3 regions of the Streptomyces sp. NPDC028722 genome follow, and region 3 is predicted to be linked to each of the others. Evidence: riboswitches for the same ligand, from Rfam matches in the RefSeq annotation. Region 3 holds a riboswitch; each other region holds the start of a gene.
What was found. Region 3 has a riboswitch for thiamine pyrophosphate ahead of AB0F03_RS21050 (thiamine ABC transporter substrate-binding protein). Riboswitches for the same ligand answer to the same signal wherever they lie in the genome.
Positions count from the first base shown of each region.

Region 1 (3,925 bases), on a different contig from region 3:
GTCGAGCAGCTGACCGACGAGGGGGTCCTGAAGGGTCATATCCACGCAGGGGAGTCTACGAGGACCCACCGACACCATCGCCGGCCACGGTGCCCCGGCGACGGAATGCAGCAGAGCTGTGACCGTCACGCGACGCGCAGCCCGGCGGGAGGCGGGGGCCGGCCGGAGCCGGCCCCGCTCCGTGCGCAGGGGCCCGGGCGAAGGGCCTAGAAGGCGGGCCGCTCCGGGTCCAGGCGGGCGAGGCCCGCGGCCGGGGAGGAGGCCTCCGCGAAGTGGCGCCGCGGGATCCGCCCGGCCCGCCGGGCCAGCCGCCCCGCCTCCACGGCGTGCCTCATGGCCGCGGCCATCAGTTCCGGCTCCTGCGCCCGCGTCACCGCGGACGCCAGCATCACCCCGGCACAGCCCAGCTCCATCGCGAGGGCCGCGTCGGACGCCGTACCGGCCCCCGCGTCCAGGATCACCGGCACGCGCGCGTGCTCCACGATCAGCTGGAAGTTGTGCGGGTTGCGGATACCGAGCCCGGACCCGATCGGCGAGCCCAGCGGCATCACCGCCGCACAGCCGGCGTCCTCCAGCTTCCGCGCGAGGACGGGGTCGTCGTTGGTGTACGGCAGCACCGTGAACCCCTCGTCGACCAGCGTCTCCGCGGCGTCCAGCAGCTCCACCGGGTCCGGCAGCAGCGTCCGTTCGTCGGCGATGACCTCCAGCTTGATCAGGTCCGTGCCCAGCGCCTCCCGGGCCAGCCGGGCGGTCAGCACAGCCTCGCCGGCGGTGAAACAGCCCGCCGTGTTCGGCAGCACCCGGATGCCGAGCCGCTCCAGCACGGACAGCACCGAGCCGTGCACGCCGAGGTCCACCCGGCGCATCGCGACCGTGGTCAGCTCCGTGCCGGAGGCGACGAGCGAGCGCTCCAGCACGTCCAGACTGGGCGCCCCTCCCGTGCCCATGATCAGCCGGGACGACAGGGTCAGCCCACCGAGGACCAGGGGATCGTCGGCCATGACTCAGCCTCCCTGCACGGCGGTGAGGACCTCGACGCGGTCGCCCTCGGCGAGGGCGGTCGCCGCCCACCGCGCGCGCGGGACGACGGTCTCGTTGACGGCGGCGGCCACCCCGCGCGGCGCCGCGGTGAGGGACCCCACCAGTGCGTCCAGCGCGGTGCCCGCGACGATGCGGCGGGGTTCGCCGTTGACCGAGATGGTGACGGAAACGCTCATGCGGGCTGCTCCAGCTGTTCCACGGGTGCGGCGCCGAACCGCCGCGGGGTGAACGGACGTGCCTCCGGCGGTAGGCCGCCGGTGACCAGGGTGTGCGCCAGCACGTCCCCGGTGACCGGCGTGAGCAGCACCCCGTTGCGGTGGTGGCCGGTGGCCAGCAGCAGCCCGTCCAGGCCGGACGGGCCGAGCAGCGGGGCGTTGTCGGGGGAGGCGGGCCGCAGCCCGGCCCGGGTCTCGGTGAGCGGCAGCTCGGTGATGCCGGGCACCAGCTCGTGGGCGTCGCGCAGCAGCTCGTACACGCCGCCCGCCGTGACCGTCGTGTCCCAGCCCAGCTCCTCGCTGGTGGCGCCGACGACCAGCTCGCCGTTCTCCCGGGGCACCAGATAGACCTGGCTGCCGCGGACCACCGCCCGCACGGTACGGCTCAGGAACGGCGCGAACCGGTGGGGCACGGTCAGCCGCAGCACCTGCCCCTTGACCGGCCGGACCGGTGGACGCAGCTCCTCCGGCAGGCCCGCGAGCCGCCCGCTCAGGCTCCCGGCCGCGAGCACCACCTGACCGGCGCTCAACCCGGTCCCGTCGGCCGTGGTGACCCCGGCGGCCCGGCCTCCCGCGACGTCCAGCCGCTCGGTCCACGCGCGGTGGAACACCACGCCGGCCCGCTCGCACGCCGCCATCAGGGCCGCCGCCAGCCGCCGCGGGTCGACCTGGTGGTCGCCGTCGACCCGCAGGCCGCCGCGCACCCCGGGCGCCAGCATCGGCTCCAGGCGCCGGCACTCCCGCCCGGACAGCCACTCGGAGGCGAGCCCCGAGCGCTGCTGCAAGGCGTGCAGGTCCCGCAGGTGGGCGCGGTCGTCGGCGTCGAGCGCGACGGCGAGGGTGCCGCAGCGGCGGTAACCGGGGTCGTGACCGGTCAGCTCGGTCAGCTCGGCCACGAACTCCGGGTAGCGGCGGGCCGACTCCAGGTTGAGGGCGAGCAACGTCTCCTCGCCGTAGTGCAGTTCGGTGACCGCGGCCAGCATCCCGGCCGCGACCCGGGCGGCCCCGCCACCCGGCTCGGGGTCCACCACGGCCGTGGCCAGCCCGCGTTGCGCGGCCCGCCAGGCCGTGACCAGGCCGATGATCCCGCCCCCGATGACGAGGACGTCGGACGTACGTGACGACATGGGCGTCCAGCCCCTCCCTTCGCCGGCATGACCCGGATCAGGTTCGTACGGTCGGAGGCCGCCAGCCTCCCTCTCAGCCCGGTGCGTCCGGGCTCCCGCGAGTGCTTGTACGGTGGCCACCCTAGCCCGCCCCGCTCACCACGCGTAAGGGAGTCCTCCGCCATGTCCCGCTCGCTCGACGGACTGCATTTCGCCCCCGTGGCGGACCAGGCCCCAGGTCAGGTGGGCACCCGCACCCGGTTCGCCTACCACGAGGACGACGGCGCGATCTGGGCCGGGTACGCGGGCGGCGACGTCGTGCGGGGCCACCTGGTCGGCACCCGCGAGGGCGACCGGCTGGACTTCCGCTACGTGCAGCTGAGGACCGACGGCACGACCGCCTCGGGGCACTGCGTGTCCACGGTCGTGGAGCTGCCCGACGGGCGGCTGCGGCTGGAGGAGACCTGGGAGTGGGAGTCCCGGCCGGGCTCCGGCACCAGCGTTGTGGAACAGGTCACCGAGCACGCCCCCTGACTGACGGAACGTCACCTGACTAAGGTGATCGGGTGAGCGAGCAGACAGCGCAAGAGGGCACGTCGCAAGGACCCCGCGTGGTCGTCGTCGGCGCGGGCATGGCCGGGGTCCAGACCGCGGTCGCCCTGCGGGAACAGGGCTTCCGGGGCGCGGTGACCGTCCTCGGGGCCGAGGCCCACCAGCCCTACGACCGGCCGCCGCTGTCGAAGGCCGTCCTGCTCGGCAAGGCCGAGGGTTCCGCCTTCGACGTGGACTTCGAGTCCCTCGGCGTCGAACTGCGCCTCGGCTGCGAGGTGCGCGGCCTGCGCCCCGGCGACCACGAACTGGACACCGGCACCGGCCCGGTGCCGTACGACGTCCTGGTCCTCGCCACCGGCGCCGAACCGATCACCCTGCCCGGCACCGAGGACCTGCCCGGCGTGCACCTGCTGCGCACCCTGGACGACGCCGAACGGCTGCGGCCCGTCCTCGCCCGGCAGCACGACGTCGTGGTCGTCGGCGCCGGCTGGATCGGCGCCGAGTTCGCCACCGCCGCCCGCGAGGCGGGCTGCGCGGTGACCGTCGTCGAGGCCGCGGACCGGCCGCTCGCCGGCGCCCTGCCCGCCGAGGTCGCCGCCCCCATGGCCGCCTGGTACGCCGACGCCGGCGTCGAACTGCGCACCCACGCGCGCGTGGAGCGCGTCGAGCCCGGCGCGGTGCTGCTCGCCGACGGCACACGGCTGCCCGCCGGCGCCGTCGTCGTCGGCATCGGCGCCCGCCCCGCCACCGCCTGGCTGGCCGGCTCCGGCATCGAGCTGGGCGCGCACGGCGAGGTCCTCGCCGACGCCCGCCTGCGCACCTCCCTGCCGGATGTGTACGCCGTCGGCGACTGCGCCTCGTTCCCGTCGGCCCGTTACGGCGAACGGCTGCTCGTCCACCACTGGGACAACGCCCTCCAGGGCCCGCGCACGGTCGCCGCGAACATCCTCGCCGCCGACCACCTCGGCGACACCCCGCAGACCTACGACCCGGTGCCGTACTTCTGGTCCG
Region 1 is NZ_JBEZWU010000001.1:190,569-194,493, reverse strand. Features, by position in the region: gene pknB (Stk1 family PASTA domain-containing Ser/Thr kinase) at 1-45, opposite strand, end outside; gene AB0F03_RS00840 (thiazole synthase) at 207-1,001, opposite strand; gene thiS (sulfur carrier protein ThiS) at 1,005-1,217, opposite strand; gene thiO (glycine oxidase ThiO) at 1,214-2,383, opposite strand; TPP riboswitch at 2,381-2,492, opposite strand; gene AB0F03_RS00825 (hypothetical protein) at 2,546-2,896, shown strand; gene AB0F03_RS00820 (FAD-dependent oxidoreductase) at 2,929-3,925, shown strand, end outside.
Region 1: it holds a riboswitch for thiamine pyrophosphate, as region 3 does, so the genes downstream of both, thiO (glycine oxidase ThiO) here and AB0F03_RS21050 (thiamine ABC transporter substrate-binding protein) in region 3, are expected to answer to the same signal.

Region 2 (3,925 bases), on a different contig from region 3:
ACCAGCCCGACTGACCGCACCCGCGGCAGCTCGGTCCCGTGCGCCGGACGACTCCGGCCCGCCGCGCCGGCCGTCCCCTCAAGGGCCCGGCCGGCGCGGCGAGTTCACCACGCCTTTCAGTCGGCGACCGGCAGGTACACCCGGTTGCCCGCCGCCGCGAACTCCTGCGACTTCTGGGCCATGCCCTGCTCGATCTCGGCCCGGTCGCCTCCGTGCTCGCGCCGGATGTCCTGCGAGATCTTCATGCTGCAGAACTTCGGCCCGCACATGGAGCAGAAGTGGGCCGTCTTGGCGGGTTCCGCGGGCAGGGTCTCGTCGTGGAACTCCCGTGCCGTGTCCGGGTCCAGGGCGAGGTTGAACTGGTCCTCCCACCGGAACTCGAAACGGGCGTCCGACAGCGCGTCGTCCCACTCCTGAGCGCCCGGGTGCCCCTTGGCCAGGTCGGCCGCGTGCGCGGCGATCTTGTAGGTGATGACACCGGTCTTGACGTCGTCCCGGTTGGGCAGGCCCAGGTGCTCCTTGGGCGTGACGTAGCAGAGCATCGCCGTGCCCCACCAGGCGATCATCGCGGCGCCGATACCGGAGGTGATGTGGTCGTACGCCGGCGCGATGTCCGTGGTCAGCGGGCCGAGCGTATAGAACGGAGCTTCATCGCAGATCTCCTGCTGAAGGTCGATGTTCTCCTTGATCTTGTGCATCGGGACGTGCCCGGGGCCCTCGATCATCGTCTGTACCTGAAAACGCCTGGCGACGCGGTTGAGTTCCCCGAGCGTCCTCAGTTCCGCGAACTGTGCCTCGTCGTTGGCGTCCGCGATCGAACCGGGCCTGAGTCCGTCGCCCAGCGAGTACGTGACGTCGTAGGCGGCGAGGATCTCGCACAGCTCTTCGAAGTTCTCGTACAGGAACGACTCCTTGTGGTGCGCCAGGCACCACGCGGCCATGATGGAGCCGCCGCGCGAGACGATGCCCGTCTTACGGTTGGCGGTGAGCGGGACGTACGGCAGCCGGACGCCCGCGTGGACGGTCATGTAGTCCACGCCCTGCTCGGCCTGCTCGATGACGGTGTCCTTGTAGATCTCCCAGGTCAGTTCCTCGGCCCGGCCGTCGACCTTCTCCAGAGCCTGGTAGAGCGGCACCGTGCCGATGGGGACGGGGGAGTTGCGCAGGACCCACTCACGGGTGGTGTGGATGTTGCGGCCGGTCGAGAGGTCCATGACCGTGTCGGCGCCCCAGTGGGTCGCCCAGGTCATCTTCTCGACCTCCTCCTCGATGGAGGACGTCACCGCGGAGTTGCCGATGTTGGCGTTCACCTTCACCAGGAACCGCTTACCGATGATCATCGGCTCGATCTCCGGGTGATTGACGTTGGCCGGCAGCACGGCCCGGCCCGCCGCGATCTCCTCGCGGACCACCTCGGGAGAGACGTTCTCCCGGATGGCCACGAACTCCATCTCCGGCGTGACCTCGCCCCGTCGGGCATAGGCGAGCTGCGTCACCGGCCGGCCGCTCCGGCCCCGCCGCGGCTGGCGCGGGCGCCCGGGGAAGACCGCGTCCAGGTTGCGCAGCCCGCCGCGTGGCGAGGTGTGCCGGAGCCCGTCGTCCTCGGGGCGGACGGGACGCCCCGCGTACTCCTCGGTGTCACCGCGGGCGATGATCCAGTTCTCCCGCAGCGGTGACAGGCCCCTGCGGACGTCCGTGTCGGCAAGCGGATCGGTGTACGGCCCCGACGTGTCGTACAGCGTGACCGACTCCCCGTTGGTGAGCTGCACCTGACGGACCGGCACGCGCAGGTCGGGGCGCGAGCCCTCGACGTACGCCTTGTGCCAGCCAATGGACTTCCCGGCCTCGTCGGACTTCTCGTCCCGAACGGAGGCAGGCGTGCGTGCGTCCTTGTTGGTCATCGGACCTACTCCCTACGCCGGCATTACCCGGTAACAGGTTCGGCGGTCGACGCAGCGATTCCCGTGTGCCGATGTCCTGCGTGGAACCTGTTGGTTCCACGTGAAACATCGCGTCTACGGAGGTCAGCGCCCTCTCAGCCCGGTGCTCCGAGCTCCCGCGTGTGCAAAGGTGCCTCCACGCTAGCGGCATGGAGGGCGCGGTGAACAGTGGGCCCCCACCGTTCTTGCGATGATCGGACGGTGACCAGGATGGAGCAGTACTCGCATCAGCCACCCGATCCGCCCGGCCGAGACGGCCCGGGACAGGACCACGCGCACGGCCACGGAACCGGTGACGGCGGGCGCGACGGTCACGCACAGGGCCACGGAGCCAGAGAGAGCGGCCATCACGGTCACGCGCACGGCCACGGCCCGGCCGCGCCGGTCTCCCAGCATCTGCGGAAGGTGATCGCGGCGATCCTGATCCCGTTCACCGTGGCGGTCGTCGCAGGTCTCGCGGTGCTCTGGCCCGGCGGAGCCCCGTCCCACTCACGCACCGGCGTCGGTTTCGACCGGCAGACCCAGCAGGCCACGGTCACCCGGGTCACCGAGGTCAGTTGCGCGTCGGTGAACGCGTCGGGCGGCGCCCCGGCCGGCGCCCCCTCCGCCACCGGCGGCGCCCCCGCGAAGCAGGAGGCCGACAAGACCTGCAAGAAGGCGACCGTCCGCGTCGACACCGGCGAGGACACAGGCCGCACGTTCACCGAGATCGTGCAGCCGGACCAGACGCGGCAGCTGCACCGGGACGAGAAGGTCGTCGTCGCCTACGAGCCTTCAGCACCGAAGAACCTCCAGTACTCGGTGACCGATGTGAACCGGACGTTCCCCATGGCGTTGCTCGCGGGGGTCTTCGCCGTGGCCGTCGTCGTGGTCGGCCGGCTGCGCGGCCTCATGGCCCTGGTCGCGCTGGCGGTGAGCTTCCTCGTGCTGACCCTGTTCATCCTGCCCGCCATCCTCCAGGGCTCCGATCCGCTGGTCGTGGCCGTGGTGGGAGCGAGCGCCATCATGCTGATCGCGCTGTACATGTGCCATGGCCTGTCCGCCCGTACGTCGGTTGCGGTGCTCGGCACGCTGATCTCCCTGTCGCTGATCGGCCTGCTCGGCTCGCTGTTCATCGGCTGGTCCGCGCTGACCGGCAACACGGACGACAACACCGGTCTGATCCACGGCCTGTATCCGTCGATCGACATGAGCGGTCTGCTGCTGGCCGGTGTCATCATCGGCTCGCTCGGCGTCCTGGACGACGTGACGGTGACGCAGACGTCGGCGGTCTGGGAACTGCACGAGGCGAACCCGACGATGGGCTGGCGGGGGCTGTACCGGGCGGCCATCCGTATCGGCCGCGATCACATCGCCTCCGTGGTCAACACCCTGGTGCTCGCCTACGCCGGCGCCGCCCTGCCGTTGCTGCTGCTGTTCTCGATCGCCCAGAGCAGCGTGGGGACCGTGGCCAACAGCGAACTGGTGGCCGAGGAGATCGTACGCACGCTGGTGGGCTCGATCGGCCTGGTCGCCTCGGTGCCGGTCACCACCGCGCTGGCCGCGCTGGTGGTCTCGGCCGACCGGCCGGGAGCGGCTGCACCGCTGCCTGCCGGGGGGCGTCCCGCACCGGCGCGCGGCGGCCGGGGCCGGCGCCGGAAGCGGTGAACGCGGCGGGGCTGGGGCGGTGGTGCCGTCCACCGGTTGCAGAAGCGTTCCTGCACGGGCGCGGACGAGATGACGGTGCGTCGGCGCCTCGTACCGTGACGCTTCAGCCGGCGCTCTGTTCCTCGGCCAGGATGCGGTCCAGCGCCTCGTCGAGATGAGCGTCGAAGTCCGCCAGCGCGCCCTCCTGACCGAGCGGCACGAGCTTGTCCGTCCGGTCGAGGAAGGCCACCAGCGGCGGCGCCGACGAACGGAACAGTGCCTGGTCCCCGCCCACCTGAAGCCGGATCAGCACTTCGCCCAGCACCTCGGAATCGGCGGGAGCGATGCGCACATCACCC
Region 2 is NZ_JBEZWU010000006.1:166,522-170,446, forward strand. Features, by position in the region: gene AB0F03_RS12255 (hypothetical protein) at 1-14, shown strand, start outside; gene thiC (phosphomethylpyrimidine synthase ThiC) at 117-1,901, opposite strand; TPP riboswitch at 1,894-2,070, opposite strand; gene AB0F03_RS12265 (YibE/F family protein) at 2,151-3,587, shown strand; gene AB0F03_RS12270 (SsgA family sporulation/cell division regulator) at 3,691-3,925, opposite strand, start outside.
Region 2: it holds a riboswitch for thiamine pyrophosphate, as region 3 does, so the genes downstream of both, thiC (phosphomethylpyrimidine synthase ThiC) here and AB0F03_RS21050 (thiamine ABC transporter substrate-binding protein) in region 3, are expected to answer to the same signal.

Region 3 (3,925 bases):
GGTGACCACCGATGCCTGTCGACGACAGCCGTAGGGAGAGACACCCGCAGGTCACCCGATTGGATCTGCGACACTGGTACAGCCATGCCTAAGCCCGGAGAACTCACCTTTGTCGCGCCGCGCGGAGCCAAGAAGCCGCCGCGGCATCTCGCCGACCTCACGCCCGCCGAGCGCAAGGACGCGGTGGCCGAGATCGGTGAGAAGCCGTTCCGTGCCAAGCAGCTCGCGCAGCACTACTTCGCGCGGTACGCGCACGACCCCGAGCAGTGGACGGACATCCCCGCCGGGTCGCGCGGCAAGCTGCAAGAAGCGCTGTTGCCGGAGCTGATGACGGTCGTCCGGCATCTGTCGACCGACCAGGGGGCCACGCGCAAGACGCTGTGGCGGCTGTTCGACGGCACGCTGGTCGAGTCCGTGCTGATGCGGTATCCGGACCGGGTCACCATGTGCATCAGCTCGCAGGCCGGATGCGGGATGAACTGCCCGTTCTGCGCCACCGGGCAGGCCGGGCTGGACCGGAACCTGTCCACCGCCGAGATCGTGCACCAGATCGTGGACGGGATGCGGGCGCTGCGGGACGGGGAGGTGCCGGGCGGACCGGCGCGGCTGTCCAACATCGTCTTCATGGGCATGGGCGAGCCGCTCGCCAACTACAAGCGGGTCGTCGGCGCCATCCGGGCGCTCACCGACCCGGCCCCGGACGGGCTGGGCCTGTCCCAGCGCGGGATCACCGTCTCGACCGTCGGGCTGGTGCCGGCCATCCACCGGTTCACCGACGAGGGCTTCAAGTGCCGGCTCGCGATCTCCCTGCACGCCCCCGACGACGAGCTGCGCGACACCCTCGTCCCCGTGAACACGCGGTGGAAGGTGCGCGAGGTGCTGGACGCCGGTTTCGAGTACACCGAGAGGTCGGGCCGCCGGCTGTCGATCGAGTACGCGCTGATCCGGGACATCAACGACCAGGCCTGGCGCGGTGACCGGCTCGGCCGGCTGCTCCGGGGCAAGCCCGTGCACGTCAACCTCATCCCGCTCAACCCGACCCCGGGCTCGAAGTGGACGGCCTCCCGGCCGGAGGACGAGAAGGCGTTCGTGGAGGCCATCGCCGCGCACGGCGTGCCGGTGACGGTCCGGGACACCCGTGGACAGGAGATCGACGGGGCCTGCGGTCAGCTCGCGGCCACCGAGCGGTAATCTGACCACGTCCACATATCTTCATATTCCGACAGGGGAGCGCCACAGCGCTGAGAGTGCGGCAACCGGGCCGCAGACCCTCTGAACCTCGCCCAGGTCATTCTGGGTAGGAAGTTCGGTCACCACTCAAGCTGTTGCGCCCTGCCCGGCCTCCCTCACGGATGCCCGGGCAGGGCCGCGTCTCTTCCTGGCCCACCCCAGGAGGACATCCAGTGCACAACAAGACCCTCGTGGCCGTGGCGGCGGGGCTCGGTCTCCTCGCCCTGCCCGCGCTGACCGGGTGCGGGTCGTCGGACACCGGGAAGTCCACGGACTCCAGGACCGTCACCCTCGTCAGCCACGACTCGTGGAGCGTCTCGAAGGACGTCCTGAAGGACTTCGAGAAGCGGTCCGGGTACCAGGTCAAGGTCCTCGAGGACGGCGATGCCGGCCAGGCCGTCAACAAGGCGATCCTCACCAAGGACAACCCGCAGGGCGATGTCCTCTTCGGCGTGGACAACACCCTGCTGTCCCGCGCCATGGACAACGGGCTGTTCCAGGCGTACCGGCCCAAGGGGTCCGACAAGGTCCTGCCGCAGTACCGGGTCGACCGGGCCGGGCACCGTGTCACGCCGGTCGACACCGGCGACATCTGCGTCAACTACGACAAGGCCTACTTCAGCGCGCACCGGCTGACCCCGCCGCGGTCCTTCGCCGACCTCGCCGAACCCCGGTACAAGAACCTGCTCGTCACCGAGAACGCGGCCACCTCCTCACCGGGCCTCGGCTTCCTCCTCGGCAGCGCCGCACAGTTCGGCGACGCGGGCTGGCAGGGCTACTGGAAGAAGCTCAAGGCCAACGGCGTCAAGGTCGTCGACGGCTGGGAGCAGGCCTACGACCAGGAGTTCTCCGGCTCCACCCAGGGCCGCAAGGCCGGCGGCGACCGCCCGCTGGTGGTGTCGTACGCCTCCTCCCCGCCCGCCGAGGTGATCTACGCCAAGAAGCGGCCCGCCACCGCCCCGACCGGGGTGGCGAGCGGCACGTGCTTCCGGCAGACCGAGTACGCGGGGCTCCTGAGCAACGCCCGCAACCCCAAGGGCGGCAAGGCGTTCCTCGACTTCCTGCTCAGCAAGGAGTTCCAGGAGGACATGCCGCTGAACATGTTCGTCTACCCGGTGCGCGAGGCCGCCCAGGTGCCGCCGGACTTCCTGAAGTACGGCCCCCAGGCCAAGGACCCGCGGACCATGGCCCCGGACCGGATCGCCGCCAACCGCGACCAGTGGGTCAAGACGTGGACGTCACTCGTACTGAGGTAGCGCGGACCCGGCGGGGGAGCGCGGCGCGGTTCGGGCTGATGGCCCTGCCCGTCGCGTTCTTCGCGCTGTTCTTCGCCTGGCCCGTGGCCGCGATCGTCGCGCGCGGCCTGAAGGCGGACGGCGGCTGGCGGCTCGGACGGATCGCGGACGTCGTCACGCAGCCCGACATCCGGCACGTGCTGTGGTTCACCACCTGGCAGGCGCTGGCCTCCACCGCGCTCACCCTGCTGCTCGCGCTGCCCGCCGCCTACGTCTTCGCCCGTCTGCGCTTCCCGGGCAAGCAGCTGCTGCGGGCCGTGGTCACCGTTCCGTTCGTGCTCCCGACCGTCGTCGCCGGCAGCGCCTTCCTCGCCCTGCTCGGGCACAACGGGCTGCTCGACCAGTTGTGGGGCGTACGGCTGGACACCACGGTGTGGGCGATCCTGCTGGCCCACGTCTTCTTCAACTACGCGGTCGTCGTCCGTACCGTCGGCGGCCTGTGGGCCCAGCTCGACCCACGCCAGGAGGAGGCCGCCCGGATGCTGGGCGCCTCCCCGGCGAAGGCCTGGCGGCAGGTCACGCTGCCCGCGCTCGCGCCCGCCGTGGCCGCCGCCGCGCTGATGGTGTTCCTGTTCACCTTCACCTCCTTCGGCGTGGTGCAGATCCTCGGCGGCCCCACCTTCTCCACCCTGGAGGTGGAGATCTACCGGCAGACCTCCGAGGTCTTCGACCTGTCCACGGCCGCCGTCCTCACCCTCGTGCAGTTCGTCGCCGTCGGCGCGATCCTCGCCGTGCACGCCCGGACCGTACGGCGGCGGGAGACGGCCCTGCGCCTGGTCGACCCCAAGGTGACCGCCCGCCGGCCGCGCGGCGGCGGCCAGTGGGCGCTGCTCACCGGGGTCCTGCTGACGATCGCCCTGCTCCTGGTGCTGCCGCTCGCCGTGCTCGTCCGGCGCTCCCTGGACGCCCCCGGTCTCGGCTACTACCGGGCCCTGACCGACCCCGACGGCGGTACGTTCCTGGTGGCGCCCGTGCACGCCGTGTGGACCTCGCTGGAGTACGCCGTCGCCGCCACCGCCATCGCCGTCCTGGTCGGCGGTCTCGCCGCCGCCGCGCTGGCCCGGCGGGACGCGGGACGGCTGGTGCGGGGCTTCGACGCGCTGCTGATGCTGCCGCTCGGCGTCTCCGCCGTGACCGTCGGCTTCGGTTTCCTGATCGCGCTGGACAGGCCGCCGCTGGATCTGCGCCAGTCGTGGATCCTGGTGCCGCTCGCCCAGGCCCTGGTGGGCGCCCCCTTCGTCGTACGGACCATGCTGCCCGTGCTGCGCGCGGTGGACGGACGGCTGCGGGAGGCGGCGGCCGTGCTCGGGGCCTCGCCGTGGCGGGTGTGGCGGGAGGTGGACCTGCCGTTGGTGCGGCGGGCGCTGCTGGTCTCGGCCGGGTTCGCGTTCGCCGTGTCG
Region 3 is NZ_JBEZWU010000013.1:87,635-91,559, forward strand. Features, by position in the region: gene rlmN (23S rRNA (adenine(2503)-C(2))-methyltransferase RlmN) at 85-1,191, shown strand; TPP riboswitch at 1,215-1,322, shown strand; gene AB0F03_RS21050 (thiamine ABC transporter substrate-binding protein) at 1,404-2,486, shown strand; gene AB0F03_RS21055 (iron ABC transporter permease) at 2,525-3,925, shown strand, end outside.